One region of the Priestia sp. YIM B13489 genome, then DNA from elsewhere that is predicted to be linked to it. Evidence: riboswitches for the same ligand, from Rfam matches in the RefSeq annotation. Region 1 holds a riboswitch; each other region holds the start of a gene.
The links. Region 1 has a riboswitch for S-adenosylmethionine ahead of mtnK (S-methyl-5-thioribose kinase). Riboswitches for the same ligand answer to the same signal wherever they lie in the genome.
Positions count from the first base shown of each region.

Region 1 (2,273 bases):
TAAAGTAATATATGATTCATTCCATTCCACTGAGCGCGGAAGTGATAGTGTATTTGTCATGCTGATACCGATCCTTTCATTGTGTACATTATTCGTTATCGAAGTAAATGTTCAAATTCATTTGGTGAAACATCTTGTTGGTGCAGAAGCAAATAGCGTCCAATTTTTAACGCAGTACGTTTAGCGTTAATTTTTCTTTCCTCTGAAGAAATTTCGTCTAAGTCCGCCACGTGAGCTAAGCCAATCGTACGTCGAATGATTTCACATCCTGCATATCCAACAGCATCTTGCCACGTTTGCGTTAAAATTTCATGTAATAAGCGCTCATCTTTAGCGAAAGGTTCAGTGTTTTCAGAATGCCAAAGCGCAGTAAAGGTATCTTTGAATACGTTCCATGTGTTCGTAATGTGTGCAAATAACGGTTCGCGATTTGTTTCTCGAGAAAGAGCATTTAAAAATAAATTCGCAACAAATTGCCCTAAATCGAATCCAAACGGACCGTAAAAAGCAAATTCTGGATCAATCACTTTCGTTTCTTGACTGCTAGAAAAGATGCTGCCTGTATGTAAATCACCGTGGATTAGCGTTTGCGCATTTGTTAAAAATTTATATTTTAATTTTGCTGCTTGTAGCTTTACATCACCATCATTCCACAATTCTTCTACATCAGGACGCAGCGCTTTTTCAAATTCATTTGTATCAATATCAAAAAAAGGATCTGTAAAAACTAAATCTTCCGTAATATTGCATAAGTCGGGGTTGCTGTACTTAACAACTTCTTCTTTTTTATCCTGAGGTTTTAAGGCGAAATCAGACGTTTTGAACGCAATATGTCCTAAAAAAGAACCGATATGCTGTGAGAGCAGAGGATAACTTTCACCTTGAATAAGTCCGGCGCGAGAAATCGTTAAATGAGACAGGTCTTCCATGACCGTAACAGCAAGCGTTTCATCGTGGTAATAAACAGCGGGCACAAGTTCTGGCGTAAATGCACCGAATTGCTTGAGCGCATTGCTTTCAATTGTGGCACGGTTCAAGGATAGAGGCCAGCTTTCGCCTACAACTTTTGCATAGGGAAGCGCTTGTTTGACGATAATGGATTTATTTGTTTGATCATTTATGATGTGAAAGACGAGATTTAAGTTGCCGTCACCAATTTCACGGGCAGTCAGTGCTTCTGTGGCATCAAAAAGACCTAGCTTTTTCACAAGTTTGATTGCTGAAATTTCTGTTAAAGGGTGATATTTCTCTGTTTTTGTTGTTGACATCGGAATCCCTCCATAGTTTATTAAACTGATTTGTTTACTAAGTTAATAGGTTTAAGAATATATGGAGGCTTTTATAATTTTAGAAAATATAAAAGCCTCTTTCGTTGGAAAGAGGCTTGATTGTAGTGTTCAAACCTCTTATCTGCCAGAAAAAATTACTTTCTGTTGGAATTAGCACCGTGCCTTTGTAAAACATGTTTTACGGGTGTGATCCATCTTAGGATGGAATGACGGTCGGTTGCTGGGCTTCACAGGGCCAAATCCCTCAGCCAACTCTTGATAAGAGTACGATTACTTATTCAATTTTGATTTGTTTGAATATTTTATGATATCTGGTGAAAATCGTATCATGCAAAAAAACGGCTGTCAATACATAATTAATAAAATTCTGTACGGCGATCTGTAAAGACGGGAATTTGTTTACGAATTTCTTTTACAAGTTCCAGGTTAACCTCAGCACTCAAAAGTTCTTCGCTATCGCCAGCTTCAGCGATTATTTCTCCCCACGGATCGATGACTAAGGAATGTCCGGCAAATGTGTTATTAGGATCTTGGCCTACACGATTACATGCGATTACATAGCATTGATTTTCGATTGCACGGCTAATGAGCAGGGCTTTCCAGTGGGCAAGTCTTGGAGCCGGCCACTGAGCGACAACAAACAAGACTTCTGCTCCGCTGCTAGTGTGAACCCGAATCCATTCTGGAAAACGAATATCGTAACAAATAACTCCTGCGCACAGTGACTGTTCAAGTGTAAAAAGATTTTTTGCTGTTCCTGCTTCTAAATACAGGTGTTCATCCATTAATTTAAATAAGTGCAGTTTACTGTATTGTGATACTTCACGACCTTTTCGGTCAAAAATATACATCGTATTCGTGATGCCTTGCTCTGTTTTTTTCGCGATCGAACCTGCCACAATATTTACTTCGTTCGTTTTAGCAAACTGAGAGATTAATTGCTTGGCTTGCTGTCCTTCATCATCTGCAATTTCGTCTAGCCGC
Region 1 covers NZ_JBHZOQ010000053.1:3,376,144-3,378,416, forward strand. The annotation lists gene mtnA (S-methyl-5-thioribose-1-phosphate isomerase) at 1-60, opposite strand, end outside; gene mtnK (S-methyl-5-thioribose kinase) at 96-1,268, opposite strand; SAM riboswitch class I at 1,404-1,554, opposite strand; gene ACFX4W_RS23165 (carbon-nitrogen family hydrolase) at 1,646-2,273, opposite strand, start outside.

Region 2 (2,273 bases), 750 kb from region 1:
ATGCACGCGTGCGGCCATGATTTTCATACGGCTTCTATAATCGGAGCAGCTATCCTTCTTAAAGAGCGTCAGCACGAGCTTTGGGGTACGATTCGATTTATCTTTCAGCCAGCCGAAGAAACGGCTTCAGGGGCAAAAATGCTAGTTGAAAAAGGTGTGCTCGAAGGAGTGGAAGCGATATTTGGGATGCATAACAAACCGGATCTTCCTGTAGGAACCATTGGTATCAAACCGGGACCTTTAATGGCAAGCGTTGATCGTTTTGAAATTGACGTCAAAGGAGTAGGAGGTCACGCGGGTATTCCTGAAAAAACAATAGATCCGATTGCTGCTGCTGGTCAAATTGTTACTAGTTTACAAACCATTGTCAGCCGTAATCTCAGCCCCTTTCAAAATGTTGTTGTCAGCATAACTCAAATCCACGGAGGGAGCTCGTGGAACGTCATTCCTGACAAAGTAACGCTTGAAGGAACGGTGCGTACCTTTCAAGAAGAAGCGAGAGAAAAAATACCGGCTCTTATGAAACGAACTGCTGAAGGGATTGGCGCAGCTTTCGGGGCTTCAGTAGACGTTAAATGGTATCCATATCTTCCTGTAGTCAACAATGATGATAAGCTGGAAAAACTGGCTATTAAAGCGGCAGAGGATCTTAGTTATCAAGTCGTAGAAGCTGAACAATCGCCTGGAGGAGAAGATTTTGCCGTATATCAGCAGCATGTACCAGGATTTTTTGTATGGATGGGTACAGCTGGAGCATATGAATGGCACCATCCTTCTTTTTCATTAAATGAAGAGGCATTACTTGTAGCAGCTTCTTATTTTGCTAATCTAAGCTTTCGTTTTTTGAATTCATTCCATTACCGAAAAAATTAAAATATTTTTATTTTTCTATTTACGCGGATGGAATTGTTTGATAAAATAAATTTTAAATTAAAAAGTTATCACGAGTGGACGAGAGATCTGGCTCTTTGACTCCACAGCAACCTACGAATGTAAGGTGCTCCTACCAGCAAAGCATGTGCTTTGGGTGATAAAACGGGTGAAAAACTCATTTTGCATCAAAGCAAAATGAGTTTTTTTTATTTTTCTAAAAGGAGAGGGTTTTATGAGTCATACAGCAGTTGCAGCACATACAGGAGAGAAAGCATTAAAGGAAGCAGTGAAATTATTAGGAAAGCATTATCAAGTAGCTTATCGTGAGTTAGAAACATTTTATGAAATTGTGGTCGAAAACCATGTTCGTACATATGCTGTAGGCATAGATATTAAAGATATACAAAAAGCAAATGAACTAGAAATTTATTCATCATGCTGTTCCAAGCTTGAGCGAGTAGGCTGTCTTTTATAGAAGAAGTCTGCTCGCGCCTCTATTTTTTAAGTGTTTTTAAATAGAAAGCATGGTTTTTGACAAGCAAAGAATCTGGTGGGTATAATCAATACTCGCTAGGTTTTAAAATTAATCATAAATTGTCGAAATTTTTACACAAATTAAAGGTTACATTCGAAATGAATTGTGGTATGTTATAAAACAAGAATATTTTATGAAAGGAGCATTGAAATGGAAATGTCTCTTGAACACGGAAACGATGCAGGAAGCGAACAGCTTATTGATCGTATCCTAGACTTTTTAGAAGATGACCAAAAGTAAAAAAAGAGTGTGCGGTGCTATCCCTAGCCGCGCACTCTTTTTTTATCATGTGCGTAAAGACAGCGCCATACTATGATACATAGGGATAGGATGAAAGGGTCTCTGTCAAAGGGATTGACGAATGGTTTTGTTTGATAGAAAATTTAGAAAAAGGAAAGAGATGAAGGGTATGTCGAACAAAACATCTTTGTATCAAACAAAAGAACAGTTAAAAAAACTTGTAAGCGAATTGGTTTCTATACCTAGCGTGACAGGAACGATGGCAGAAGTGGAAATGGCTGAATCGATAGCATCATATTTATTGAAGCTGCCTTACTTTCAAAAAAATGAGCAAGTCGAGCTTCATTCAACAGGAGACGGGCGATCGATTGTTACAGCTTTTGTTCAAGGGAAAAATACGAACAAAACAGTTGTACTAGTAAGTCATTACGATGTAGTGGATGTACAAGATTATGGACAGTGGAAAAAGGATGCTTTTCACGCTGATACATTAACACGTACTTTTTATAACCATATGGAACAAGTTCCGGCGCACGTACAAAAAGATATGATAAAAGGAGACTGGCTTTTTGGCCGAGGAACGATGGACATGAAAGCAGGCATTGCCCTGCATATCAGTATGGTT
Region 2 covers NZ_JBHZOQ010000053.1:4,127,504-4,129,776, reverse strand. The annotation lists gene ACFX4W_RS27210 (M20 peptidase aminoacylase family protein) at 1-873, shown strand, start outside; SAM riboswitch class I at 936-1,037, shown strand; gene ACFX4W_RS27205 (hypothetical protein) at 1,106-1,348, shown strand; gene ACFX4W_RS27200 (M20/M25/M40 family metallo-hydrolase) at 1,818-2,273, shown strand, end outside.
Region 2: linked by a shared signal. The riboswitch ahead of ACFX4W_RS27205 (hypothetical protein) and the one ahead of mtnK (S-methyl-5-thioribose kinase) in region 1 are both predicted to bind S-adenosylmethionine.

Region 3 (2,273 bases), 1.4 Mb from region 1:
TAGATTTTTTCATTTCACCAGCGTATTCAGTTCCTCCAATTAGCACAATACGTCGCTCTAACGAAAGAATAATGAAGGTTTCAGAGTTCGTCCCGTCTGTTTCAGGATCAGCTTTGAACGTTGGAGCTGCTACAATTGTAAACGGCTTCACATCATCATTTGTTTTTTGTTCGGCTGAAGGGCGAATGAATAACTGCTGAGCGAATAGGTTGTGCCATGCAAATTCATTAACTACTTGAATTGGTAACTGATACTTTTTATCAGCTCCAGCATATCCATTAAAAACAAAAAGTTCATCCTGCTTCTTTAAGTGAGTTAAGACTTTTTTGTATAGCGCATCGAATCGCTGAGCAGAAATTGGCTGATTGACAGGTCCCCATTCAACCGTTTTTGAAGACACAGCATCGCTTACAATAAATTTATCTAAAGGAGAGCGACCTGTATATTTTCCGGTTTCGACTGACACAGCACCTGTAGAAGTCAGCGTTCCTTCGCGTCGAGCTAGAATTTTTTCAACAAGTTGTGGAACAGATAATTGGTGTTTTGTTGTTTTTAATTGAAGCAAACCATTTAATTCGATAGACATATCAACAGTACTCATGTGCACTACCTTCCTTTTTTAGCTATTATTTATTCATTAATGTTTGAAATTTATAATTAGTATAACACATTTATTTAATTATTCTATACTATTTAACTAAAAATGTTTGTGTATTATAAAAAAATGTACGTTATACCTATTTTAGACACATGTATATGTGCTAGGAGCGAAAAAAGTGAAGCTGTTTTAAGTGAAATCCTCATTTTGATCTGTCTTATTAACTAAACTTAGTGATGATTCTTAATAAGGTGTACTATTTCGTAATTTGAGTATGTTACATTAAAACAGATTCAAACATAAAGAGATGATTTCCATTTGAATGTTGTTGACAGTGAAGCGCTTTTTCATGTATTATATGTCCTTGAACGGATACTCTCTTATCCCGAGCTGGTGGAGGGACAGGCCCTATGAAACCCAGCAACCATCGTCATTTTTTTGTGTAGACGATAAGGTGCTAACCTGATGCAAGGGCACAACCTTGATCGATAAGAGTGAAAGGCTTATGTAGAATTTGATACCTTTCCTCGATACAAGGAAAGGTTTTTTTATATTTTTTAACGTGTAATGAAAATAAGGGAATGAGTACCGTATCACAATGTATCGTATTTATAAGGAGGAAAACTGATGTCAACACAACGTCGTCTGTTCACGTCAGAATCTGTTACAGAGGGACATCCCGATAAAATTTGTGACCAAATTTCTGACTCAATTCTTGATGCTATCCTAGCAAAGGATCCAAATGCTCGTGTTGCTTGTGAAACAAGCGTAACAACTGGTTTAGTTTTAGTAAGTGGTGAAATTACAACTTCTACTTACGTGGATATTCCTAAAACAGTTCGTGAAACAATTAAAGGAATTGGCTATACTCGTGCAAAATACGGATTTGATGCTGAAACTTGTGCAGTATTAACATCTATCGACGAGCAGTCAGCTGATATCGCTGCTGGTGTAGACCAAGCGTTAGAAGCACGTGAAGGTCAAATGTCAGATGAAGAAATCGAAGCAATCGGAGCTGGAGACCAAGGGTTAATGTTTGGTTATGCATGTAATGAAACAAAAGAATTAATGCCTCTTCCAATTTCATTAGCTCATAAACTTGCTCGCCGTCTAACAGAAGTACGTAAAGAAGAAATTCTTCCTTACCTTCGCCCGGATGGTAAAACACAAGTAACAGTTGAATATGATGAAAACAACAAACCTGTTCGCATCGATACAATTGTTATTTCAACTCAGCATCACCCAGAAGTAACGTTAGAGCAAATTCAACGTAACTTAAAAGAATATGTTATTAATCCAGTTGTTCCAAACGAGTTAATTGATGAAAATACAAAGTATTTCATTAACCCAACAGGACGTTTCGTAATCGGCGGTCCTCAAGGAGATGCTGGTTTAACTGGTCGTAAAATTATTGTTGATACTTACGGCGGATATGCTCGTCACGGCGGCGGTGCATTCTCTGGTAAGGACGCAACAAAAGTAGACCGTTCAGCAGCTTATGCAGCTCGTTATGTTGCGAAAAACATTGTAGCAGCTGATCTTGCTGATAAATGTGAAGTACAACTAGCATATGCAATTGGTGTTGCACAACCAGTATCTATTTCAATTGATACATTCGGTACAGGAAAAGTTTCTGAAGAAGTACTAGTAGACGTAGTACGCAAAAACTTTGACC
Region 3 covers NZ_JBHZOQ010000053.1:2,003,012-2,005,284, forward strand. The annotation lists gene pckA (phosphoenolpyruvate carboxykinase (ATP)) at 1-601, opposite strand, end outside; SAM riboswitch class I at 976-1,093, shown strand; gene metK (methionine adenosyltransferase) at 1,226-2,273, shown strand, end outside.
Region 3: linked by a shared signal. The riboswitch ahead of metK (methionine adenosyltransferase) and the one ahead of mtnK (S-methyl-5-thioribose kinase) in region 1 are both predicted to bind S-adenosylmethionine.